DNA from 3 places in the Paenibacillus sp. FSL K6-1558 genome. Region 3 is predicted to be linked to each of the others. Evidence: riboswitches for the same ligand, from Rfam matches in the RefSeq annotation. Region 3 holds a riboswitch; each other region holds the start of a gene.
What was found. A riboswitch is a leader RNA that binds a small molecule or an ion and turns the genes downstream of it on or off. The one in region 3 is predicted to bind thiamine pyrophosphate.
Positions count from the first base shown of each region.

Region 1 (4,214 bases), 290 kb from region 3:
CAAAGGCACGGATGTCCTGCGTGATGCGCATACTGCAGAACTTCGGTCCGCACATGGAACAGAAATGTGCTTCCTTCGCCCCTTCTGCGGGTAACGTCTCATCGTGGTAAGACAGTGCCCGTTCCGGGTCAAGTGACAGGTTAAACTGATCTCTCCAGCGGAACTCGAAGCGTGCCTTCGACAGTGCATCATCCCGGCGCTGAGCGCGTGGGTGGCCTTTGGCTAGGTCTGCGGCATGGGCAGCTATTTTATAAGCGATAACCCCTTCACGTACATCATCCTTGTTCGGAAGCCCCAGATGCTCCTTTGGAGTGACATAGCAGAGCATAGACGTACCAAACCAGCCAATCATCGCCGCCCCAATCGCAGACGTAATATGATCATATCCCGGTGCGATGTCTGTGGTCAGTGGCCCGAGCGTATAAAACGGCGCTTCCTGGCAGATCTCCATCTGCAAATCCACATTCTCCTTGATCTTGTGCATCGGCACATGCCCCGGCCCTTCAATCATCACCTGCACATCATGCTTCCATGCAATCTGCGTTAATTCCCCAAGTGTGGCGAGCTCCGCCATCTGTGCTTCATCGTTGGCATCGTAGATGCTACCTGGACGCAGTCCGTCCCCGAGGGAGAAAGCAACGTCATACCTTTTCATAATCTCGCAGATTTCTTCAAAATGGGTGTACAAAAAGTTCTCCTGATGATGTGCCAGGCACCACGCCGCCATAATGGACCCACCTCTAGACACTATTCCCGTCATCCGTTTCGCTGTCATCGGAATATATCGGAGCAACACACCCGCATGAATTGTAAAATAGTCCACGCCCTGCTCCGCCTGTTCAATCAGCGTATCCCGGTACAACTCCCAAGTGAGGGCCTCCGCCTCGCCATTTACCTTCTCCAGCGCCTGATAGAGCGGCACCGTACCAATCGGCACTGGGGAGTTACGGATGATCCATTCCCGTGTGGTATGAATGTCTTTGCCCGTGGAGAGATCCATTACCGTATCCGATCCCCAGCGAACAGCCCAGGTCATCTTCTCCACCTCCTCCTCGATAGAGGAAGATACAGCGGAATTACCTATGTTGGCGTTGATCTTCACGTGAAAATGACGCCCAATCAGCATCGGCTCACTCTCCGGGTGATTGATGTTGGATGGAAGAATAGCCCGGCCGCTCGCCAGCTCCTGCCGCACGAATTCAGGCTCTACGCCTTCACGAATAGCGGCGTACTCCATCTCGGGCGTAATCAAGCCCTGCCTTGCATAATGCATCTGTGTGACAGAGCGTCCAGCCTGAGCACGTAGCGGTTGACCGCGGAATCCCGGGTACTCCTCTGCCCCGGCTCTCCGTCCTCCCGCCTTCAATCCGTTATCCTCCGGCTTCACTGCGCGGCCCTCATATGCTTCAACGTCACCGCGCTCCATAATCCAGTGATTTCGGAGCGCAGGTAATCCCTTCCGAATATCCATCTGGAATTCGGGATCGGTCATCGGGCCGCTCGTATCGTAGACACGCAGCGGCTCATTATGCTCCACCCCTTGGGGAGTATTCGTATCATGAAGGGCAATTTCACGCTCCGGTACAGCAATGTCCGGTCGTGAGCCCTGAATGTAGACTTTGCGGCTGCCCGGGAAGGGTTGTACCCCTCCAGCCGCTCCGGTTTTCTTTTCCACCGGATGACCATCGCGCCCTGTTTCCTCTATTCCCGTCTGTTGCTCCTTTTGGTTACCTGTATTCATGTCTCCTGTTTCCTCCTCTGTGATCTTCATTTGCCCATATCGTCCACCAATGTGACAGCTTTGACTTACCACACCTGTCTGGAAAAAGCAGAGCACAGAAGCACAGCAGGATTGACCCTGCATAAGCAGCTAGAATGATCCAAAAGACAACTTTTATGTACAATCAGCATGAACACGAAACACGAGATCACTTCTCTTAGAAGTCCAGGCATATATGCCGCAATTATTGTGCTGTCACTTCCAAGGTGAAACACAACAACTGAATCTCTGCTTGCCGCTGTAAATAAAAAAAGCCGGTTCCGAAGGAACCGACTAATGTCCATCACCATACACGCAACAAGGGCCACCTGCTGCAATACAGCATGGATCCCGGGTTAACGTCTGTGGTGTCTGTGGTCATATGGCCGATTACTTCCCTACGCTGGTATGATCCAGATCAGGTGCAAAGGGTCCGGGATCTCATGCGATCCCGTCTCAGTCCGGACAATTCGGACTCCCCCAGTAACGTAAACGTATTGCGACAATCAAGCCGCTGTTCAACTTAAAATATGACATTCAACCGACCCCGCTGGGTCGTCCATTACAGAGTAGCGTAATCTGGGCTTAAATTCAACCTTAATATTCCAGAGGGGAAATTCCCTTCGAGCAAAACTTCATGCAAGAGCCTTCCCCTATGGCAACATAAGTCCCATTTGTACAGCTGCTTCTTTCAACACAGGCGCGTACTCATGTAATGTCTCTTGCGAGAGCCTGCTAACAGGTCCAGACACGGAAAGCGCTGCTGCAATGTTGCCTCTGCGATCCATAATTGGCACAGACACAGCGGCAGCTCCCGGCTCGCGTTCCTCATAGCTGGTTGCGTAGCCACTCACTCGAATGTCTTCCATCTGTGCCAGATAGACGGCCGGATCGATAAATACTGGCCATTCCGGGCCGTTCATCAGTTCCTCCCGATCCTCATCAGCGGCAAAAGCCATTAATACTTTGCTGGAGGCTCCTACGGAAAGCGGCAGTCTGACCCCTACAGGTGCAACCCGCCGAATCGCCTGATCACTCTGCACAGCCTGAATCCGAATCCGTTCACCGCCATCACGAAGGTAGAGACTTACGGTTTCGCCCAAGCGATCACGCAGCCTCTCCATTGCAGGTAACAGCAAAATTGCAGGATCGTCACTACGTGACATATGCGCTGACAGCTCCCAGATTCGAATACCTAGCCGATACTTCTCGGTTGCCGCATCACGTATTACGAACCCCCGATCCTCCAGTGTAGCCATCAATCGATGTACCGTGCTTTTGTGTAAACCGATCTGACTAGCAATTTCGGTGAGTCCAAGATCACTGCGCGTGGTAAAACATAATAATATATCCAGCGCCCGTTCTACAGCCCGGACGGTTAACTTGCGGTCTTCCATGGCATGATGCCCCCCTCATGTTTCATCACATGAAACTTGGTTACATAAATTATATGAGAAACGGTCTCATCTGTAAACCAAAAAGAACCGTTTTGAAGATGATCTGAAAACAAATAAATGAACAAGGATATCCAATTGGCACATCGTAATCTCCTGTAATTTACACACTATGGAATTGTTACCTCTACATCTTAAGAACTATATAACAATTGCGTAACAAATACCTCCAATCAATTGACTTTGACTATATCGGGACATACGATAAAGATAGAAACCAATTCAGATAAAATATCAAAAGCGTGACTTTAGCATTAGGATGCCATCTTCATGAATACGTGCTAAAAAGTACCTATATGCTATTTTTCATATCGTTATGATCTTGTCCATATTAATCCTCAACCGAAACTCAAAGGAGGGGCGTGCATGTATCCGACATCCCAGAGCGAAGCCCCGCTGCATACCAAAGTGTCCGATCTGCCCTCTTCGTTGTCACCGAGGCTGATTCGGTTCAAACATATTGTCGTAGCGTTGCTGCTCTCCGTTGTATTTTTTCTGTTGTTTTGTTTTATTGCCTTACACGGTTATATTGCTTGGGTGCTCTCCAACCCTACGGTCGCACCGGTGTTTTCGAACCCGATGCAGGCCAAAAACATGAAATATGAGGACATTACATTCCCTGCGGCCGACGGTAGCAGAACCATGCAAGGCTGGTATATCCCTGCGAATACCGATACGGGCAAAACCATCATCTTCAGCCACGGTTATGGAGCCAATCGGGAGGAAACCTGGGTGCCTATGTATGACCTCGCCCATTACGCGCACCAGCTCGGGTTTAATGTGGTGATGTTCGATTACGGCTTTGCCTCTCAGGTCAACCGAGCGGTAGCAACAGGTGGTAAGGCTGAGTCTCAGCAATTGCTGGGAGCTATTCAGTTTGCTAAACAGCGCGGAGCACAGGAGCTGGTCGTCTGGGGATTTTCCATGGGAGCAGGCACGGCTCTGCAAACCGGACTGCTAACCAAAGAAGTGGATGCCATGATTCTGGACAGTACATTCCT
Region 1 covers NZ_JBBOCV010000001.1:4,511,338-4,515,551, reverse strand. Annotated here, with positions in the region: gene thiC (phosphomethylpyrimidine synthase ThiC) at 1-1,741, opposite strand, end outside; TPP riboswitch at 2,138-2,251, opposite strand; gene MHI38_RS19680 (IclR family transcriptional regulator) at 2,413-3,156, opposite strand; gene MHI38_RS19675 (alpha/beta hydrolase) at 3,580-4,214, shown strand, end outside.
Region 1: it holds a riboswitch for thiamine pyrophosphate, as region 3 does, so the genes downstream of both, thiC (phosphomethylpyrimidine synthase ThiC) here and thiM (hydroxyethylthiazole kinase) in region 3, are expected to answer to the same signal.

Region 2 (4,214 bases), 510 kb from region 3:
GAAAATATCGATGGAAGGGCATGCGGAAGCTCCAGTTTCCAAAAAATATGACGGCGATTCGCACCTGCCATGCGCATATAGTTCATCATCGCCGCATCCGTGCGTGTTAGACCGTCCATGGCAGCGACTGCTACCGGGAAGAAGCAGACCAGAATGATAGTAATCAATTTGGGTAGCAGGCCGAAGCCGAACCAGATCAGCAGGAGCGGTGCAAGTGCGATGGTCGGGATATTTTGACTAAGAATAAGTAGTGGATACAAAGCTGACTTCAGAAAAGGGATCAGATGCAGTACCATGGCAATGAACAGACCGACCGCTGTCCCGGCGACAAATCCGATAAGGGTTAGCTGAATCGTTGCAGAGGCGTGCATACCCAATCGGTCAGCCTGAGACGCCGCTTCGCGAGCGATATCGGACGGGGCGGGCAACATCCATTTCTCAATGTGGAATAGGGAGACGGCCCCTTGCCATATCGCAATAAAGAGAATAACCGCCACGAGGGGCGGCCATACACTTTTGAAATAGGTAGACATTAGCGATATTTCTCCGTCAGTGTATCCATGCTGAATCCGTCCGGGCTATGTGCGATTTTGATCTGGGAGATGATGCTTGGACTACCAGCTTCCACAAGTACCTCGTGCATTTTGCGAACAACCTCCAGCAGTTCATCCAGTTCGCCTTCCATGGTGGTATCTAGCGCATTGACCTGATATTTCAGGCCGGATTGCTGAATGACTTCAATGGCGCGGTCTACGTATGGATATGAGTTCTCGCCGTTCGGTGTTTTGGGAATAACCTGAATACTGAGTAATGTACTTGCCATGAGAGATTAATGCTCCTTTCGGGTGTGGATGGATAAGTAGATATGGTCGTTGTACACTGTAACACTCCGATGACAGAATAACCTTCCAATCGCTGTTATCCCCAGATTTTTTGATTCCCTTTTCCAAAGGGGAAAATCCGCTTTTTCAGGTTTTTTCTGTACTCTCCGTTTCTTGTGTACAAAAAATTCAACTTATCCATTAAGCTGTGGAAAAAATTCAAGAGAAAGCGCGCTTATGAGGTGGTTTTCCTTAGAAAACCTTATAAGCGTTGACTTCTTCAATTTTTTTCTGCCCTCTTCGTTCAAAACGTGTAAATATCAAAGTTCATGGTTACAGTTAGATTTAATATTACTGTGGTAAAAATTCATTGGTGTATGCTTTCGTTACATCAATCTCTTTATCCAGCAGTTTCTTGCTGAACATCCAGTCGGTGTAGTTCTTCCATACGTCTTCCTTTTGTTCACCCCAGCGCGGGGCATCATCTTTGTATTTCGGGCTGAGCCACTTTTGGCTTGCGAGTACTAATTCTTTGTCCAGGTCGGGAACAGCTTTGATCAAAATGTTCGCTGCTTCTTCAGGGTGATCAATCGCATATTGATATCCTTCAGAAGTGGCCTTCAGGAAAGCCTTCACCAGTTCAGGGTCTTTCTGAATCGTCTGTTCATTGGTCACGAGTACAGGGGTGTAGTAATCCAGCGCTTTGGCATAATCCTTCACATATAACATGTCAATCGGTTCTCCACGTAATTCAGCCTCAATTCCTGTCCAGGCATAGAAAATCCACGCAAAGTCGATGTCCCGTTTCACAGCTGTGAAGAAGTCGGCATCGCCCATGTTAATCTTTTTGACTTTGGATACGTCAGCACTTTCGCCCTCCATAATGGATTGCATCACCGCTTCTTCCACTGGGGAACCCCAGCCGCCGTAAGTTTTACCTTCAAAGTCTTTGGGTGATTTGATCTTACGATCCACTGGAGCGGCAAAACCGGATGTATTATGCTGAATAACTGCGGCAATCGACACAAGGGGAACGTCCTGCGTACGCGCCTGAGTTACACTTTCCTGATAACTGACGCCAAACGGTACCTCACCCGAAGCAACCATCGTATCCGCACCGCCGGCTCCTGGCTGTACAATCTCCACATTTAAACCTGCTGCTTTATAAAAACCTTGGTCCACCGCTGCATACAGACCGGTATGATTCGTATTTGGAGTCCAGTCGAGCACGACCTTTACATCTTTCAGTGCAGTACCGCTCCCCTGATTGGTTTGGTCCGAACCTGTCGCACCTTGCTGCTCTGTTGGAGCGGCTTCTTTGCCACCACATGCAGCTACGGTAACGAGTAGCACACACATGAGTAACATTCCCATCGTTTTACGCCATTTCATCGTGTTTCTCTCCTTCGGTATGTCCGGCCGGATGGCACGGGGGTACTCCTTGGCTTCATATCCAATCCCTTTGCATAAATCGACGAATTTATACTCGCGGGTTATCCGAATAACGTCATTTTTCTGTTTCTGCATGTCAAAAGAAAACAAAAAAAGCGCCCCGTAATCCGGGACGCGTGCAGGCGTGAGAGAGTGGCGTTCAGCTTATAGCTGTGCCGTTGCAATATACTCCGATTCCTACGCTGGCATGATCCAGATCAGGTCTAAGGGTTAGTATCTTGATGGGATACACTCTCAGCCGGCCAATTCCGACTCCCCTGGGAAACTATGAAGTTACGGGCATTACTAGGTGTAATTATAGGCCAGTGACAGGATTGTGTCTACATAAGTTGGACTAAAAATATTTTCACAGAATGTTCACTTATGTGAGGGTAGCCCGATTGTCTATAATGATCCAAGTTACAGAAAGGATGAGTGTATTGTCAGTACGCAAGAAACAACAAGTGATTTTTGGACTTATGATGTGTACAGGAATGGTCGTAGTGATGATGACCTTCAATCTATGGCATACGGGGATGTTAAGTCAGATGTCCGTGCTGCAGCTATTGCTCCAATTTGTGATCTGTTTTGCCATCGCCTTTTTGGTGGAGTCGTTCATCGTGGGACCGATAGCGAGAAAAATCACATTTTCCTTCTCATTTGCGAAGTCGAGTAAAATTAGAGGTGTAGTTACGATGTCCTTTTTCATGGTAATCGGCATGGTTTTGCTCATGTCTTTATATGGCATCATTACAGCCTATACTGCAGGTCAGCTAGAAGGAGATTCCGTAATCAATGCGTATCTTCATACGATTGTACGTAACTTCGGTCTGGCATTGCCTTATCAGTTGATTGTACTCGGGCCGCTAGTGCGTTATGTATTTGGCAAGTTGTTCAAGGGACCAGTAGCCGTTGTGTCGGTTTAAATCATCGTATCGTTATCCATCATAACAAAAGTATTTCCTGGGCAATCCTGTGGTTTAAGAAGTTCTAGCGTAAGCGATCCAAAACAAAATACCAATAACCACAGCGGCAATAATGATCGTAGTGAAAACTCCGCTCAACCATGAACCTCGCTGGGCTTGGCGGGCAAGTTCATCTGCTCTTTGTTTGGCGGCTTCGCCCTCGGATGAATTCAGATGGTTTGGGTCCATATTCATAAAGCAATCACCCCTTGGTGTTTTAGAAGTTATTTCAATTGTACTTGATCCAGCTTTGGAAAGATACGTAAACGGGCATATATGAGTTGCAATGTTGTTCTGTCTTCGTATATACTGAGAAACACAATTACAGATCGGATCATGCCGTTGAAGAGAATCCAACTCAGAGGCGTTTTCGCCAGGGAGCGAATTGAAACTATCCCAAGTTAACCGGAACCGCCCGTTATCGCGGACCAAGAGGCTGATCAGGAGATTTGAACTGATTTGGCAAGTTGGGTGGCACCGCGAGCAGAGCGCTCCTCGTCCCAAGGGATGAGGGCGCTCTTTGTATTTTTTTAGCCAAAGGAGACGGTGATCATGTTAGACATGAAGTGGGTTCGGGCACATGCAGAAGAGGTTCAGGCGGCGGCACACGGGAAAAAGATCAAGGTTGATATTGCTGTGTTACTACAGCGGGATGACGAGCGCAAGGCACTTTTGCAGCAAACGGAAGAAGCGCGTCGTCAGCGTAATACACTATCGGCTGAGATCGGGAAGCTTATGCAGTCGGGTGAGCGTGAGCAAGCGGAGAAGATGCGGGCACAGGTTAAACAATTGAATGAACAGCTGGAGCAAGAGGAAGCCAAGCTGGCGGTAATCCAGGAGGAAGTGACCAGACTGCAAAGGCTGGTGCCTAATATCGTGTCGCCAGATACGCCTGTGGGCTTGTCGGATGAAGATAATGTAGAGCTACGGCGAGTGGGAGAGCTACCTGTGTTTGACTACGAGGCCAGAGATCATGTCGAGCTGGGAGAGATGCACG
Region 2 covers NZ_JBBOCV010000001.1:4,291,977-4,296,190, forward strand. Annotated here, with positions in the region: gene MHI38_RS18670 (ABC transporter permease) at 1-533, opposite strand, end outside; gene MHI38_RS18675 (MTH1187 family thiamine-binding protein) at 533-823, opposite strand; gene MHI38_RS18680 (ABC transporter substrate-binding protein) at 1,173-2,213, opposite strand; TPP riboswitch at 2,430-2,542, opposite strand; gene MHI38_RS18685 (hypothetical protein) at 2,684-3,178, shown strand; gene MHI38_RS18690 (hypothetical protein) at 3,233-3,412, opposite strand; gene serS (serine--tRNA ligase) at 3,770-4,214, shown strand, end outside.
Region 2: it holds a riboswitch for thiamine pyrophosphate, as region 3 does, so the genes downstream of both, MHI38_RS18680 (ABC transporter substrate-binding protein) here and thiM (hydroxyethylthiazole kinase) in region 3, are expected to answer to the same signal.

Region 3 (4,214 bases):
AGGAGGTATGTGGCGCTAGAGGATGACCAGTTTGCGGAAGGATAAGGATAAAAGATGTATAGGTTGCAGAACGAGGCAAAGGAGGCGAAGAATAAAACAAGAATGCAGAGGCTGAAGACCGAGTGGTTGCGGCCTTTGCATTATCGGGCAGGGAGCATGGCTATGCCTGCTTCCTGCGGGTGATCGCAGCGAGCTGTGCAGTCGCCGCGTGCACATCGGCCGCGCCCGCGATGGCGGAGATGACGGCTACGCCGTCGGCTCCAGCCGCCATCACGGCGGCCGCGGTATCGGGCGTAATGCCGCCGATACCGACCACCGGAACTGCGATGCCTGCGGCGCGCAGTTCCGCAACCCCGGCGGGGCCCAGCACAGCGTGGGCATCCGCTTTGGAGCGCGTCGGGTACATCGGCCCGACGCCAAGATAGTCTGCGCCCGCCTGCACGGCACGGCGGGCTTCAAGGGCGGAGTGGGCGGATACGCCAAGCATCCGCCCTTCTCCAATGCGGGCGCGTACCAGCGCCGCGTCCGCATCGTCCTGGCCGACGTGCACACCGTCGGCCTCCACCGCCACAGCCAGCTCCACATCATCGTTCACGATGAACGGTATCCCGTGCTGGCTGCACACCTCACGAAGCCGCAGCGCAAGCGTTCTGCGGGCTTCGCCTGCCTGTGCACCAGTTCCCTTCTCTCGGAACTGGAACAGCGTGATGCCGCCAGTGATCGCCTGGCGGAGCACCTCCACCGGGTCTCGCGTCGTATTGACGCTACCCATCACCAAATACAACTGCAGCGCACGGCGCACCGCTTCCGCATCCCATCTACGCATCAGCGTTCACCCCGCTGTCTGCGCTGGTACGCAAAGTGATTCGTTGGCCCGTGCCCGGTCCCGAATCCCAGCTCATCTTCAATGGCTGCCTGAATGAATGCTCGCGCGGTCGTAACGGCAGCCAGAATAGGGGCACCCTTCGCCAGTTCCGCCGTAATGGCAGCAGAGAACGTGCAGCCGGTTCCATGGGTATGACGTGTCATAACACGAAGGTTCTCCAAATAATGAAAGGAATGCCCGTCATACAGGACATCGATAACCGTACCGCTTCCCGTATCATGTCCTCCTTTAATCAAGGCATATGTTGAACCCATCTGCACCAATTGCTTTGCGGCTTCCTCGCGCTCACTCAGGTTCCGAATCGAACTCCCGATAAGTAGTTCGGCTTCGGGAATGTTAGGTGTGATAACCAAAGCAAGAGGCAGCAGATCTTCCACAAGTGCTTGCACAGCCTCCTGCTGGAGCAGAGGTGCACCTCCTTTGGCAACCATCACGGGATCAATAACCAGATTTGACCAGTCATATTGCTGACATTTTGCCGCAACAAGACGAATAATCTCGGCACTATACAGCATACCTGTCTTGATGGTACGCGGCTGAAAGTCGACTCCCGTTGAATCAAGTTGCTGGGCAATGCCGTCGTAATCAATCGGAAACACGCCTTGAACCCCTGTAGTGTTCTGAGCGGCGATTGCAGTAATGACCGTCATGCCGTATACACCAAGTTCTTGAAAGGTTTTGAGATCTGCCTGAATTCCTGCACCGCCGCCGTTATCAGACCCGGCAATCGTTAACGCTTGAGCAATATTCATCACACACCTCCACGAATCTGACGGATTTGTGCATGCTCGGAGAACAGCGAAGGTGTAATCTGCGCCAGTTGATTTAACAATTCAATCTGGAAGCTGCCTGGCCCCTGATGAGCCGTTCGTGCTGCAGCCTGTTCAGCGGCTACACCGTAGGTTGAGACAGCTTCCACCACACTGTTCAGCATGTCGCGCCCCGGCTCGGCAATCGCTGCAAAAGCACCAATGACTGAGCTTAGCAGACAGCCTGCCCCGGTAACTTGGGTGAGCAATGCATGTCCGTTGCTTGTGAGGAAAGTATGATATCCGTCTGTAATAATGTCGTACTGGCCCGTAATAACGACAATACAGTCAAGTTGTTGCGCGGCCTTCTCCGCAATGCTAATCCGATCACCCTCGCCAACCCCAGCGTCCACACCTTTGATATTCCATGGCACACCAATGACATGGGCCACTTCGGCGACATTGCCTCTTAATACGGTAAGACGAAGCTCACGAACCAGCATTTGTACCGTATCGGTGCGATATGTCGTGGCTCCTGCACCAACAGGATCAAGGACAACAGGCACATGATGTGCATTGGCTGATTGTCCGGCTAGACGTATCGCTTGAACGACCTTTTCATCCAATGTGCCGATGTTCAGAACCACCGCGCCAGCCATTCGAGCGACGTCAGCGACTTCTTCATGAGCATAGGCCATAAACGGAGAGGCTCCGAGGGCAAGCAGACCATTTGCGGTAAAAGGGGCAACCACAAGGTTGGTAATATTATGAACCAAAGGATTGAGTGAACGTACACGTTCAAGATAAGACATCCAAATGACCTCCTTATTTTCAAATGATGGATATGGTTATGAGCGAGACGACTTGCTGAAATACAAAAAAGCCCCGTCCATTTCCGGAGAAATGAACGGAGCTATACGTTTGAACTGAAGTTGATCCCCATCTAGGATAGAGATCCCCTACTGCCAATAAAAGCCGCTCCACTTCCCTCCGCTGGTATAATCCAGATCAGGTTCAAAGGGTCCGAATCGTCGTATTCGTCTCAGCCGCAAGGCTCCCCCAGTGCAAATGTACAAGATATGCAGTTATGTACTCAGCATATATCCATCTTGACTTAATGTAAATAGGGCGAGGATTTAAGCCTTGAAATGGGGATGAAAAATACACTGGACTTTGTTACTGATCCGCTATTCTGATTTACCTTAGCTCGTGAACCCGATATAATGGGGATTGGCTCATATGGCCGTACTACGAATGAGGGCAGGACCGTTGTTCCTCCCGGCAGAATGGGGACCCTGAGTTGAAAACGTTCAAGAAAGTATATATTGAAATTACGAGCATCTGTAATCTGGCATGCAGCTTTTGTCCACAAACGAAGCGAGCCAAAGGATTCATCGACCCTGAAGTCTTTAATAATATATTGGATCAGATCAAACCACACACAAAACATATTTACCTGCACGTCAAAGGGGAACCGCTGCTTCATCCCAAAATTGACCTGTTGCTGGATATGGCTCATGCCAAGGGATTTAAAGTGAACATTACGACCAACGGTACGCTACTGCCAAAGACACAGCATAAATTATTGGGCAAACCTGCACTGAGACAGATGAATTTCTCGCTGCACAGTTTTGACGGTCATGAGGGTTCTACGGATCGTGACGGATACTTGCATAACATCTTGTCTTTTGTTCGTGAAGCGGTGAAACATAACGTCATTGTCTCGTTCCGACTATGGAATCTGACTCAGGATAACTTCACCAATGCTCAGATGAATCGCAATCGGGAGACGCTTGAGGTGCTGGAAAAGGAATTCAATCTGGACTTCCGTATTGAAGAAAAGGTGGTTGCGGGTAGTGGCGTGAAAATTGCACCCAACGTATACCTGAATCAGGACCATGAATTCCAATGGCCAAGCCTCGATGCACCTGAAGATGACGGCAAAGGTTTTTGTCATGCATTACGCAGTCAGGCAGCTGTGCTGGTTGATGGAACCGTGGTTCCATGCTGTTTGGATGGAGAAGGTGTCATCAACCTTGGAAACATCCATGAAAAGTCTTTTTCCGATATTGTGGACGGAGAGCGTGCGAACAATCTGGTATACGGTTTTTCCAAACGGGAAGCTGTAGAAGAACTTTGCCGCAAGTGCGGATACCGGCAGCGCTTTGGAGCAGGAGCCTAAAATCATACGACAGATAACTCAAGTGTGTTATTCGGTAATATTCCGAGTAGCACATTTTTTTATTTATTATTAGGAAAGAATAGGCACCATTTGATTCATGATTTCAACTATTATGTAAAATGATAGTCTATTAATCTTGTTTTTATAAATATACATGGTATTATTATCCTACTGATTATAAAAGGGGGAGTAGTTCAAAAGTTACACTTTTGTGTTAATAACGGACGTTTAAGAGGAGTGTGTCGAGTTTTGAATTTAAAATGGAAAAAGTTTAATCGAAAGTTGTCAGCAGTACTCTCTACATCATTGATTGCCTCTATGTTTTCTATGCAATTGCTAGCCTCGGCGGAAGTGACCTCATCATCTGTAACGTCGTTTAAGGATGTTGAACAATCGT
Region 3 covers NZ_JBBOCV010000001.1:4,801,517-4,805,730, forward strand. Annotated here, with positions in the region: gene thiE (thiamine phosphate synthase) at 161-826, opposite strand; gene thiD (bifunctional hydroxymethylpyrimidine kinase/phosphomethylpyrimidine kinase) at 826-1,638, opposite strand; gene thiM (hydroxyethylthiazole kinase) at 1,638-2,447, opposite strand; TPP riboswitch at 2,604-2,706, opposite strand; gene MHI38_RS20835 (radical SAM/SPASM domain-containing protein) at 2,936-3,817, shown strand; gene MHI38_RS20840 (S-layer homology domain-containing protein) at 4,067-4,214, shown strand, end outside.